2 linked regions of the Aridibaculum aurantiacum genome follow. The protein of the gene in region 1 interacts with the protein of each later gene in a pairwise test. Links are inferred from orthologs where the notes say so. Each region holds a gene or a part of one and is shown on either strand. Other genes may lie near its edges.

Region 1 (6,751 bases):
AATCTCATGTATGACCCAGCAGTTTCTCCTTCTCCGTTATAACAATACCTGTGGTCCTTTTACAGTTTCCGAACTCATAGAACAACAGCTTTTACCGACTGACCTGTTATGGCAGGAAGGCATCAGCATTTGCTGGAAGCAAGCCGCTGAATTCGAACAATTGCATGATTATGTTCAAGCACCTGAGCAAGTAGAACCTGTTGCCATTGCAGCAAGTGAAGAAGAAATAGTAGAACTGAATGTGAAATATTGCAAATCGCTGGTGGAGCTGCGGGAAGAATACAATCAATGGAATGAGAAGAAACAAGCGCGTCGTAGGCTACGCGCAAAGTTGCGTGTAGGACAATTTGTAATAATGCTGGCAATAGTGATGGCAATTACACTTCAGCTGTTCCGTTCGAACCAGCAAACTTCACATCATGAAAAAGATGAAACTTCGCTTGCAAATAATCAATTGGTAACGGTAAAGCAGGAATTGCTTACGAAAGATCAATAGGTAGTTACCTTACCAATCACCACTTTTACTCCAGCCTCCGACAGGTTGTGGATATCGTCTATCACCGCTTGTCCTTCAGGCGAGCCCATCGTTTCTATCATCTGCTCTTCAGACGAAAAATATAACTCCGCCATCCTGTAAAACTCCGGTTGGTCGCCACCTGGCGTAGGTACAAATTTCGTCAGCTCTACTTTACTCACACCAGGCATATGTCGTGCCATAGGCAGGTGCTTATTCTCATAATAATCTTCAAATGCTGCTTCGTCACCAGGATGATTATAAAGTACAGTGATCTTATGCATTGCTTGGCCTGTTGGTTTCTGATAATTATCATAAAGATAAGGCCAAACATAGTTTAAGGTTGCAGTTGCTCATACCATTGCAATCATATTTTTCGCATAACAGTACGTTCATGAATAGACCTAAAGCTGTGATACACTTACCTTTGCCGCCATGCGCAAATTGAGTATGGATGAGCTGGGCCGAAAGTCGGTCGATGAGTTTAAGCAGGCTGAGAAGAACCCGTTGGTGGTGGTGCTGGATAACATCCGCAGCATGCACAATGTGGGCAGCGTATTTCGTACTGCCGATGCATTTCTTGTAGAAGCTATTTGCCTTTGTGGCTATACACCGCAACCTCCGCATCGCGATATTCAAAAGACTGCATTAGGCGCTACTGAAACGGTAGATTGGCTTTATTATTCCGAAACTACTGAAGCTGTTGCCGAGCTGAAACAGCGCGGGTATACGGTTTATGCCATTGAACAAACGCAAGGAAGCATCTCGTTGGAAAAATTCCATTGGCAACCAGAGACGAAGCTAGCAATTGTACTAGGCAATGAAGTAGAGGGCGTAGCCGATGACGTTTTGAAGATGGCAGACGGCAGCATTGAGATACCGCAGCTGGGTATGAAGCATTCGTTGAACATATCAGTAGCAGCAGGTATTGTTACCTGGAAATTGGTGGAGCAACAGCTATTGCGGCTTTAGGTTTGGTGGGAAGAATTTTTGTAACCAGCATTTGAAAAACAATCAACTTCGTTGCGTCGCACACTTGTACTGTAGAGTAAGTATCGGCAAGGCAACATCAAAAACATAAATGAACACAGTAAAGAATTACCTGTCACTGGTAAAGTTTAGTCACACCATCTTTGCGCTTCCATTCGCATTGATCGGGTTTTTTCTTGGGTATAGGCTATTTGAACAGTATGGCAATGTGCTTTCACAAGTCCATTACGAGTTTGGTATATCCTCGTATGATTTTCCAGGCTCGATCCAGGAAATTATCCTCCGCTTTGTTCTTGTGCTGGTATGTATGGTCACTGCACGCAGTGCGGCAATGGCCTTCAACCGCTTTCTCGACAAAAATTTTGATGCAAAGAACCCGCGTACTGCCATCCGCGAAATTCCGGCTGGTATCATTTCGTCCAGCAGTGCGCTTCGCTTTGTTATTCTCAATTGCATCCTGTTTATTATCTCTACTTTCTTTATCAACCGCATATGTTTCTTTCTAAGTCCTGTAGCATTATTCGTAATTCTTTTTTATAGTTATACAAAGCGCTTCACTGCATTGTGTCATCTTGTGCTGGGGCTGGGGCTATCGCTTGCACCCATTGGCGCCTATCTTGCTGTTACCGGCGAGTTTGCCGTGCTGCCTGTATTATTTTCTTTCACAGTTTTATTCTGGGTAAGTGGTTTCGATATCATCTATGCTTTGCAGGATATTGATTTTGACCGTGAGCACCAGCTTCATTCTATCCCGGCGCGGCTTGGTAAAAAGAACGCTCTGCGGGTGTCGGAACTGCTGCATGTTTTTAGCGGATTGATTGTAATAGCTGCAGGATGGTTAGGTGAATTTGGCTGGCTGTATTGGATAGGGGTTGTTGTGTTTTGCGGCATGCTCATCTATCAACATTCCATTGTAAAGCCCCACGACCTGCGCCGCGTAAACCTGGCTTTCATGACGGCTAATGGTATAGCCAGTGTGGTGTTCGCTGTTTTTGTAATAGCCGATCTGCTTTGGAAAATGTAAAATGCAAAATGAAAAACTCATCGTTCGTCAGTTAAATCGCTAGGCATCAATTTCCTAATTTTTACATTTTACATTTTAGATTTTTAATTAAAAACATGGCTAGAATTCTTTCCATTGACTACGGCTCTAAACGCACAGGCCTGGCTGTTACCGACCCTATGCAGATCATTGCTACAGGCCTTGCAGGTTTACACACCAAAGACCTTGAGCAATTTTTGAAGGATTATTTTTCTAAAGAGCAGGTGGAGCGGGTCATCATTGGACATCCTACCAACTGGGACGACAGCGATACGCATGCTACGCCATTGGTTCAGGCATTCATCAATCGTTTCGTAAAAGTATTTCCCAACATACCCATAGAAAAAGTAGATGAACGTTACACTTCTAAAATGGCGGTGCAAAGCATGGTAGAAAGCGGGATGAAAAAAAAGAAACGCCAGGATAAAAAGATGGTGGATGAGATTGCAGCCATCATTATGTTACAGGAGTATTTACAAAGGCAATAACATCTATTTGGCTATTTTTGCCACCGCTCAACCAGCATTTTTAATACGTAGAAAATTATATATGACTCTTCCGATAGTTGCATACGGTGCTCCCATTTTACGACAAGTAGCCCAGGACATTTCTCCAGATTATCCTCAATTAGAGAAACTGATTGAAGATATGTGGGAAACCATGTATGCAAGTAATGGAGTGGGATTGGCTGCACCGCAGATCAATAGAGCTATCCGTCTTTTTGTTGTAGACAGCGCACAGATCTTTGCCAACCAGGACGACGATGAGGATGGTGGATATGCAGATGCTCCAGGTGTTAAGAAGGTTTTCATCAATGCGCACATCAAGCAATTGGATGGCGAAGAGTGGGCATACAACGAAGGCTGTTTGAGCATACCAAAGATCCGCGAAGATGTAAAGCGCCCTGAAGAGGTGGTGTTGGAATATGTAGACGAAAATTTTCAACCACATACAGAAACCTTTGTTGGTCTTACAGCACGCATCATACAACACGAGTACGATCATATAGAAGGTAAACTTTTTATTGACTACCTGAAGCCACTGCGCCGCAAGATGCTGCAAGGCAAACTGAACGACATCAGCAAAGGGAAGATCAGGATGGACTACAAGATGATGTACGCCAAATGATGAAGCAATGGTTGATACTGTCTCTTCTAACAGCGGTTTCCTTTTGCGCTTTTTCGCAAGAAGATACTACTGTTGTTTATAAGAACCAGTCCTTCACCTTAACCGATGTTGTTATCCGCAACAACTTTGATTATCCTGCCTTCATTGAATACGTAAAAAACGACACTACATTTTACAAAGCATTCCGCAACCTCAGGGTGCTCAGCTTTTCTTCTTACAACGACATCATCTTAAAGAATAAGAAAGGTGCGGTTACAGCTACCATGCAAAGCACCACCAGGCAGACCTATGCCAACGGCTGCAGAACAATGGAAGTGAAAGACGAAAAGACCACAGGTGATTTTTACAAAGGTGATGGCAGCTACAACTACACTACTGCGGAAATGTATGCAGGTTTATTCTTTACAAAAGGAAAGGTATGTGGTGAGACGAATATTGTAAAAGGAACAACTTTCAATACCCGGGGCAAAAGTGGGATGGCCAAACATAAAGAACAATTGAAGCAATTGTTTTTCAATCCAGGTAACCGTATTCCAGGTCTCCCTATGATAGCTAACAAAGTAGCCATATTCGATGAGGATGTTGCCAAGCTATACGACTTCAAAATTGATAAACAGGATTATCGAGGTTATCCTTGTTATGTCTTCACCATCCGACCAAAGAAAGACCTTTCTGCGTGGGACAGGAGCAATATAGTAATTGATGAAATGACCACCTGGTTCAATGCCCGCACGTTGGAGATCATTGGCCGCAACTATAGCCTTAGCTACAAAACAGGTGTATATGATTTTGACGTAGACATGGAAGTACAGCTAGAAAAAGTGGGAGAGTTGCTGGTGCCAAAAGTTCTACGTTATGTCGGCAATTGGAATGTTATGTTCAAGAAAAGAGAGATAGCCAACTTCACCGCTACTTTGTTTGATTTCAAGCGATAAATTGAAACAAGAGGAAATATACCTCTGCTCCATAAAAAAAGGCAACTGGTTCACAGTTGCCTTTTTTTCATATAAGCCTAACCTTAAACTTTATACTTTAAACCTTAAACCCTAACCTTGTGCTCTCAACGTCTTAAACGCATTGATCAATCCATTGGTAGAGCTGTCATGAGAATTTACAGTATCATTATTTTCCAGTTCAGGCAATATTTTATTTGCTAGTTGTTTTCCTAGCTCTACACCCCACTGGTCGAAGCTGAAGATATTCCAGATAGCGCCCTGTACAAATATCTTGTGTTCGTACATCGCTACGAGGTTACCTAATGTACGTGGTGTTACCTGTTTTACCATAAATGAATTCGTAGGCTTATTCCCTTTGAAGACTTTGAACTTCACCAGCTTTTTGATCTCTTCTTTGTTCAACCCAGCCTTTGTTAGTTCCTGTTTTACTTCGTCTTCAGTCTTACCATTCATTAATGCTTCTGTTTGTGCAAAATAGTTGCTCAACAGTTTTACATGATGATCACCAATAGGATTATGACTAATAGCTGGTGCTATAAAATCGCAAGGAATAATAAGTGTGCCCTGGTGGATGAGCTGGTAAAAAGCGTGTTGACCATTGGTGCCGGGTTCGCCCCAGATAACAGGACCGGTAGGGTAGTTAACCTCGTATCCGTTACGATCTACTGACTTTCCATTGCTCTCCATATTTCCTTGCTGGAAATATGCCGCAAACCTATGCATGTACTGGTCGTAAGGTAGGATTGCCTCGCTCTGCGCATTGAAGAAGTTGGTATACCAAAGGCCGATCAACGCCATGATCACCGGGATGTTGCCAGAGAACTTTTCTCTGCGGAAATGTTCATCAACCTCGTAAGCACCGTGTAGTAATTCTTCAAAGTTGTTATAGCCAATGGTCAATGCTATAGATAAACCAATTGCACTCCACAAAGAATATCTTCCGCCAACCCAATCCCAGAATTCAAACATATTCTCAGGTGCAATTCCGAATTTCACCACCTCTTTTTCATTGGTGCTAAGGGCAACAAAATGTTTTGCAATATGTGCTTCATCTATAGCCTGCTCCAGGAACCATGAACGTGCAGTATGTGCATTGGTCATAGTTTCTTGGGTAGTAAAGGTCTTACTTGCCACAAGGAATAAAGTCTCTTCCGGCTTAACCTTTTTTAGCGTCTCGGCTATATGAGTTCCATCTACATTACTTACAAAGTAGGTCTGTATGTTTTTCTTCCAATAAGGCTTCAGTGCTTCTGTAACCATCACTGGTCCCAGGTCGCTTCCTCCAATACCAATGTTCACGATACTCTTGATCCGCTTGCCTGTATAACCTTTCCAATCACCCGAATGTACTTTATCGCAGAAGGTCTTCATTTGCTTGCGCACCTTTACCACACCAGGCATCACATCTTCGCCATTTACCATGTATGGTGCATTACCCATATTGCGTAAAGCCACATGAAGTACAGCACGATCTTCCGTTTCATTAATCCTTTCACCACCAAACATGCTGTCTATTGATTGCCTTAGCTGGCATTCTTCCGCCAGTTGAAACAACAACTGCATGGTCTTCTGCGTCAGGATATTTTTTGAATAATCAAACAGGATATCATTGAACTGGAGACTGAACTTAGAGAACCTTTCTGCATCAGCGTCAAATAATTTGCGCATGTGCGTACGTTGCATCTCTTCTTCAAAATGTCGTCTCAGCAGCAGCCAGGCTTGTGTATTGGTGGGATTTACTTTAGGAAGCATTCAATAACCTTTAAATATTAAAATGAAGGTATTACAGCTGTTGTAATACATCAATAGTTTTCTCTACCATTTCTCTTGTTACATCTAGATGTAAAACCAATCTTACTTGTGTACGCGAAATGGCTATACATTTAATGTCATACTCGTTCATCAGTTTGTCAACCAATCCTTGTGGTGTAAATCTTCCCTTCACTTCAAATATCAGGATGTTGGTCTCTACCGGGTTGATCACTCTAACAAAATCTTTACTGGCCAATGCATCAGCCAGCATTTGTGCATGTTGGTGATCTTCAGCCAACCGGTCAATATGATTTTCAAGAGCATATATGCCGGCGGCAGCAAGGTAACCTGCCTGCCTCATTCCTCCTC
Region 2 (6,943 bases), on another replicon or contig:
TTCTATTCATAGGAATTACCAGTAAAAATACTACTCAGAAGAAAACAATAAAGAGGTCAGTTATGGTCGAGTTGTTCCTCGCAAGTTTTGTCTTTGTGAAACTTTGGATGATCGTCTAGTTCAATGATGTAACTACTGCGTTAGAACCTTGCAGCTACCACCACTGTGTTCTTGAAGGAACGTTTCTTTCCATCTATATTGAACACCTCTGTATACACCACGTAAGCACCTATTGGTACACGTGCCTGCTTATCATTCAATCCATCCCACCGGAAGCTGCCATTCAATCCCAGTGTAGCATTTTTTGCCAATAAACGCACCGGTCTGCCTGCAGCATCAAAAATGGTGATGTTAGCCACATATCCAGGATCAGTAAGTCGATAGTTGATCACTGTGAAATCTTCGTATCCATCATTGTCAGGTGAAAATGTTTTAGGTGTTATTGTTACTTCACCTTGAAGTGTTACATCAGCACGGTACTGCGAGTTCTGGTACGATGGCGTTCCAAAACCCGAGGTAGAAGCCGCACTATGCCAGTTGTTCTGGTCCTGCGTAGGCCTGTTGAAATCGATCCTTTCTAGCGCAACGCCTTTTTCATTATCCAGCAGCCTGTAGTGCCATTGATTGCTGTAGGCGAGTTCATCTACTATGATGCCTTGTGCATTCATCAGCACCACGTAACCCCTGTCGTTGGGATAGCTTGGAAAAGAAGCAACGTCAACAAAGTTCTGCGGGTTCAAAGCATTGAATTGTTGTTTTACCATTTCGCCACTTGGCGATAAAACAAAGTACTCACCAGGAAACAGCAGCAGGTTATCTGTAGACACTTGTCGTGGTGTACCCAAAGCTAAAGTAGAGCCAGCGCGGTTGTTGATGTAAAGGTCTTTCAGGTCATACACATTGTTGGTGCGGTTGTATATCTCTACGTAATCCACGCCATTTGTTGGTGGATTGAACAGCACCTCGTTGATCACAATGCTAAAGCTGTCTATAGGACTAGGCAGTCCAACTCTTGCTGTATTGAAAGAAGAAATGGTATTGCCGCTACAATCAGCTACATTATTAGCGGTGATAGTATATACCCTGCCCGTTTGTAAAGGTGTTGCCAATCGCAGTTGCACACGGTTGAATGCAGGCGCAATGGTTAATGCAGAAACAGGTGTTCCTACACCATCGCTTATGGTATAATTAGAAGCAGTAGCAGCACGAGCACTATCTACAGGTTCGCTGAAAGTAAGTACCACCGTAAGATTATCTGTGGCTGCAGCACGCACTAACGATGGAGATGTTTGATCAGGGTTAGCCGCATCAATTGAATTTTTTGCACCCGGTGTGCCGCCTCTTGGGTCTACACTTGCACGCCAGTTGTTTCCGCCATTGCACGGGTTGCGGGTGTCAATCATTTCCAGCGTCCATCCGCCTTCTTTTTTTACCGCGTTCTGGTACCATGTGTCAGAATAACTAACGGTGTGTATGGTTGCTCCTTCACGAGATATAAGCGATACTGTTCCAGCCTCGTTGGGTAATGCAGGAAATGATGAAACTCCCAAAACTCTTCCATAAGCCGCAAAGGCTGCTACCTGTGTGGACGATGTGATGACAACAAAACTATCAGCAGGTAATACATAAGAAGCCATAGCGCCACTTGTAGCACTGGCTGTTGTTATCCGCCAGCCTTGCAGGTTGATGGCTCTTCCGCTGGTGTTCTTTAGTTCTACCCACTCCGTATTAGGTAGCGATACAACAGGCGATGGATCAGGCATCAATTCATCTATCACTATATCGAACTGCTTAGGTATGTAAAAACTAAAGCTGGCAGTGCCGTTGCTGATGGCATTGCCCGATAGATCCTGCACATTGTTTATTGTAAGAGTATGTACTGGTCCTGAAGGAAAATTGTTAGCAAACGTTAGCCGCACCAAAGAAGTATTAGCTGCATCGCGTACTGCTGTTGTGGGCGATCCTATACCATTATTGGCAGAATAATTAGCTGCTACTTGTGAGGTGGTAAGATCAACGGGTTCATTGAAAAGAACATCAATGGTATTGGGTGAAACAGCCGTGGCAGAAACAATAGCCGGCGGTGTTACATCAGGCACGTAAGCCTTTACCTCAAAGTCATCAAAAAAATGTTTTTGAAAAAAGCTGGCGGTGCTTTGCCTTACCAGTATTCCAAAAAAAGAAGAAGTAGTATATGTAGCATCTGTAACTGTTCCTTCTGAAACATAGGTAGTACCTGTACCGGAAAGATCACGTAGCAAACTCCACTGGTTATTGGCTGTTCTGATCACCCGTATTTTCATCATGCTGGCAGAACTGTTCAATATGCCATTTGCACCATCAATGATCTTTGTTATCGTTCCTCCTGCATCTTTCCTGTACAATGCTATCTCATCATCGGTATTTCCTATTCGTACAAAATAACCTACGGTACTATTGCTGGCAAGATCACTTGCAGAGGCGGTAAGGTATACATCAATAGAGTTTGGTCCCGAAGGATTGAATTCGATCCTGGTGAACCAATCCCATTGCGCAGCAGTTGCCAATGTATTGGCAGTGCTTAAGTAATAGGTACTGTTTGCAACGGTATTGTTACTCTGAAGTTGCATGGAAGAATTCACCATCCAGTCGTTGGTATTGCCCACCCAGGTAGGATTGCTGGTAAAATCTCCATCGCTGAAGTTGTCAGTAAACTGCGCTTTCAAAGAATTATGAAATAGGATAAGAATAGCAACCAGTGCCGCAGTCGAAACATTTTTCATTGTAAACTATTAATGTACTGTAGGATACACTTGCATTTCCATTGCAGGCAATGCAGTTCATTATACTCCTAAAATACATTGTTGATATCAATATCTATATTTTTTGTTCAGATGCAGCAAATGCCTATTTTCGTTGCCATGTTACAAATCATCAATAAGTGCAAGAAACAGTTTCCTGGGTAAGGAAGGTGATTGCATGTATATACAATATTGAGCCTTCCCTAACACGGAAGGCTTTTTTTATAACCATAACTGAATAAACAAAACAATATGAAAGTTGCAGTAGTGGGCGCTACAGGCCTTGTAGGTACCAAAATGTTACAGGTACTTACAGAAAGAAATTTCCCGGTAACAGAATTAATACCTGTTGCTTCTGAAAGATCAGTGGGTATAGAAATAGAATTTAAAGGTGAAAAATACAAGGTTGTTTCCGCTGCCGATGCTATTGCTGCCAAACCAGACGTAGCCTTATTTTCTGCAGGCGGAAGTACCTCACTTGAGTGGGCGCCAAAATTTGCCGAAGCAGGAATAACTGTAATTGATAATTCCAGTGCATGGCGTATGGACCCAACCAAAAAATTAGTGGTACCCGAAGTAAATGCTGATGTACTAACAGAAGACGATAAAATAATTGCAAATCCTAATTGCTCTACCATACAAATGGTAGTGGCACTGCAACCACTGCATAAGCAATACAAAATAAAAAGAGTGGTAGTAAGCACTTACCAAAGTGTAACCGGTACGGGCGTAAAAGCTGTACAGCAGCTACATAATGAGCGTAAAGGTGTAGAAGGAGAAATGGCTTATAAATATCCTATTGACCTGAACGTAATTCCGCAGATAGATGTTTTCATGGATAATGGTTATACCAAAGAAGAAATGAAAATGGTGAACGAAACAAAAAAGATCATGCAGGATGATACAATTCGTGTTACCGCTACTACCGTTCGCATACCTGTCATTGGTGGCCATAGCGAAAGCGTGAATGTAGAATTTGAAAATGATTTTGAACTGGAAGAGGTAAAGCAATTGCTTGCATCATCGCCGGGAATAATTGTAGAAGATAATACTGCAGACCAGCATTATCCAATGCCTTTATCTGCACACGAAAAAGATGAAGTATTTGTAGGAAGATTGCGCAGAGATGAAACACAGCCTAATACCTTAAACATGTGGATTGTGAGCGATAACCTGCGTAAAGGTGCAGCAACAAATGCTGTACAAATAGCAGAGTATTTAATGGAAAAAGGAATTCTGAAAAACCAGGAATAAACAAAAGGATTCCTACTTGATTAAAGATGTTGAGCATCAAGCGTTAGATGTTAGGTGTTAGAAAAAGCGATGCTGGATGTTGAAGCAGGATGCTGGATCTTTAAACCAGGGAGACCAATAATTGGGCAGCGCCCAACTCCGTTTGTAGAAAATGAACATGTACGAAACGTCTTGGGCGTAGCCCAAGCCTAAAAAATCCAATTTAATATTGGGTTTGGCTACATCATTAAATAAGTAAGAAGTTTTACAACTTAATAAAGGTCCCCAACTGGCGGACCTTTATTATTTTATAATGGTCGTGCCGGAGCAGAAAATGTTTTTTTAGAGGAGCAGCAAATGTGGCCGGACAAATTCTTTTAGCCTCTTTTGCTGCTCTTTATTTGGAATGCTTATACATGGCGGGTTATTCATTTTGTAAAAGACATTCTTGCTTGTAACGGCTTTAATGCTCCATGGCAGATTAGTTTTTCCTATATTTTCACAACCCTAAACCAAACAAACATGCTTTCAAATTTTATTTCCTGGTTGCTTGAAATGCAATCAATGGAAATGATGCTCTGGATCATCGCGTTATTGTTTTCAACCATTTTAGTTATCCTGTCAATTCTGTCACTACTGGGTGGTGCATTCGATTTTTTTGACGACGGCTACGATGGAGGTGATATAGACGGCGGTGATGTATCATTTCAATTCTTTTCTATCAGGAACCTGGTAGTATTCTTTACCATTTTCGGTTGGAGTGGCCTGGCTACAAAGCAAGCCGGTGGTAGCGACATAGCCGCTATAGCAGTGGGCCTGTTGTCAGGTGTTACTATGGTTGCTATTCTTTACCTGCTTCTTAAGAATGTATATAAGCTCAGGCAGAGCGGTACACTGCAGGTGGAGAATGCCATTAACCAGGTAGGCGAAGTATACCTGCGTATTCCTTCGCAGCGCGGTGGACGTGGCAAAGTGCACGTAGTAGTGCAGGGCCGCCTGGTAGAAATAGAAGCCGTAACGGATGATGAAACAGATATCGCTACCGGCAAAACGGTACAGGTAGTAAATAAGTTGAACAGCAATGTGCTGGTAGTAACTTCTAAAACCAATTCTTTACAATAAAAACTAACAAACAATGCCAGAAACAATTCTCATTTTAATTGCAGTAGTAATTGCTGTATTATTTCTTGTAGTGATGGCGCTTGCCAGGCGCTACAAACGTTGTCCTTCCGATAAGATACTTGTGGTATTCGGAAAAGTAGGTAAGGGAACTGAAGGTAACCTTACCGCTAAGTGTATACATGGTGGTGCGGCTTTCATCATGCCGTTGTTCCAGGATTATTCCTTCCTCGATCTTACTCCTATGAGTATAGAAGTAAACCTGACAAAGGCGCTGAGCAAGCAAAACATTCGTGTGGATGTGCCTTCTAAATTCACTGTTGGTATTTCTACCGAGCCTGGTGTAATGGAGAATGCAGCTGAACGCCTGTTGGGCCTGAAAGCGCAGGATATTCATAACCTGGCCAACGACATCATCTTAGGTCAGATGCGCCTGGTGGTTGCTATGATGGATATTGAAGAGATCAACAACAACCGCGATAAGTTTTTGAGCAATGTGGCTAGTAACGTAGAAGCAGAGCTTAAGAAGATCGGTTTGAAACTGATCAACGTAAACATCACCGACATCAAAGATGAAAGTGGTTATATAGAGGCGCTTGGTAAAGAGGCTGCTGCTAAGGCCATCAACGAGGCTAAGAAGAGCGTAGCAGAACAAGACCTGGTGGGTGAAGTAGGTAGAGCCAATGCAGAGCGCAGCCGCGACATCAGCATCCAGGAAACACAGCGCGACAGGGATGTGCAGATAGCCGAAACGCAGCGCGATCGTGATACACGTATAGCCATGGCTGTAAAAGACAGGGAAGTACTGTTGGCCGCAGCCAAGCGCGACGAGCAGATAGGTAAAGTAGAAGCTGAAAGAGATACGCGTATCAAAACTGCATCGGCAAATGCTGTAGCGGTAGAAGGTGAGAACGTATCGCGGATACAAATTGCCAACTCTGAGGCCGACAGGAGAGAAAGAGAAGCAGAAGCCCTAAAGCGTGCCATGTCTGCAGAAAAAGTGCAGTCAGCCAAGGCCATGGAAGAAGCCTACAATGCAGAGCGCAAAACTGAAGAGGCCCGTGCCGAAAAAGAAAGAGCATCGCAGACAGCCAACATTGTAGTAAGTGCTGAAATAGAAAAGCAAAAGGCAATACTGGAGGCACAAGCCGAAGCAGAAAAGATCCGCGAAAAAGCAAAAGGTGAAGCAGATGCTATCTACTCAAAACTGGAAGCGGAAGCACGTGGTATGTACGAGATACTTACCAAGCAGGCCGAAGGTTTGGATCGCATAGTGAAAGCTGCAGGCAACAATCCAAAAGATGCCGTGCTGCTGTTGATAAGCGACAAACTTCCTGAGTTGGTGAAGATGCAGACCGAGGCTATCAAGAACATCAAGATAGACAAGGTAACGGTTTGGGAGAATGGCGGAGCCGGCGACGGTAAAAGTTCTACCGCCAACTTCATTAGCGGGTTGTACAAATCAGTACCACCGCTAAAAGACATCTTCGAAATGGCGGGTATGGACCTGCCTGATTATTTAGGCAAAGCAAAGCTTGATAAAGCAAATCCACCACTAGAGGTAATTGAAACACCCACCATTTTATCGTAAAGGAAAGGAGCAGGCAACTGCTCCTTTTGTTTTTTGTATGGGTGGGTGCTGCGTGAATAGGTGTTGGATCTCGCCACCAATCATCCATCACATGGTTACCACGCCGCCGCTTACTTGGGAAGGAATTATTATGGGACCAGCCCTATAATATTATTTGGCCGCGATTGCGCCTGCCCCGACCGAAGCATTGGCGAAGGCGGGGTCGCAACTTGTACGGTGT

Evidence for each region.
Region 2: the proteins of def (region 1) and J4N22_RS18485 interact in binary tests that used the Escherichia coli proteins (3 or more experiments, as listed by UniProt). The link is inferred for Aridibaculum aurantiacum from one-to-one orthologs.

Annotation. Positions count from the first base shown.
Region 1 is NZ_JAFEWC010000001.1:2,589,208-2,595,958, reverse strand. What follows is about bases 2,181-4,884. They hold def (peptide deformylase), read left to right. Parts: upstream 2,181-3,095; coding sequence 3,096-3,674; downstream 3,675-4,884. Other genes in these bases: pgi (glucose-6-phosphate isomerase), read right to left, coding at 4,721-4,884; J4N22_RS10860 (hypothetical protein), read left to right, coding at 3,671-4,609; ruvX (Holliday junction resolvase RuvX), read left to right, coding at 2,624-3,034; J4N22_RS10875 (UbiA-like polyprenyltransferase), read left to right, coding at 2,181-2,528. In the rest of the region: J4N22_RS10890 (hypothetical protein), read left to right, coding at 11-496; J4N22_RS10885 (EthD family reductase), read right to left, coding at 490-798; J4N22_RS10880 (RNA methyltransferase), read left to right, coding at 950-1,486; more of J4N22_RS10875, read left to right, coding at 1,596-2,180; more of pgi, read right to left, coding at 4,885-6,382; J4N22_RS10850 (threonine aldolase family protein), read right to left, coding at 6,414-6,751. UniProt on the Escherichia coli protein: Removes the formyl group from the N-terminal Met of newly synthesized proteins. Requires at least a dipeptide for an efficient rate of reaction. N-terminal L-methionine is a prerequisite for activity but the enzyme has broad specificity at other positions.
Region 2 is NZ_JAFEWC010000004.1:43,982-50,924, reverse strand. What follows is about bases 2,138-5,033. They hold J4N22_RS18485 (aspartate-semialdehyde dehydrogenase), read left to right. Parts: upstream 2,138-3,032; coding sequence 3,033-4,034; downstream 4,035-5,033. Other genes in these bases: J4N22_RS18480 (hypothetical protein), read left to right, coding at 4,578-5,033; J4N22_RS18490 (lamin tail domain-containing protein), read right to left, coding at 2,138-2,762. Outside these bases: J4N22_RS18495 (bile acid:sodium symporter family protein), read right to left, coding at 1-10; more of J4N22_RS18490, read right to left, coding at 141-2,137; more of J4N22_RS18480, read left to right, coding at 5,034-5,135; J4N22_RS18475 (flotillin family protein), read left to right, coding at 5,149-6,723.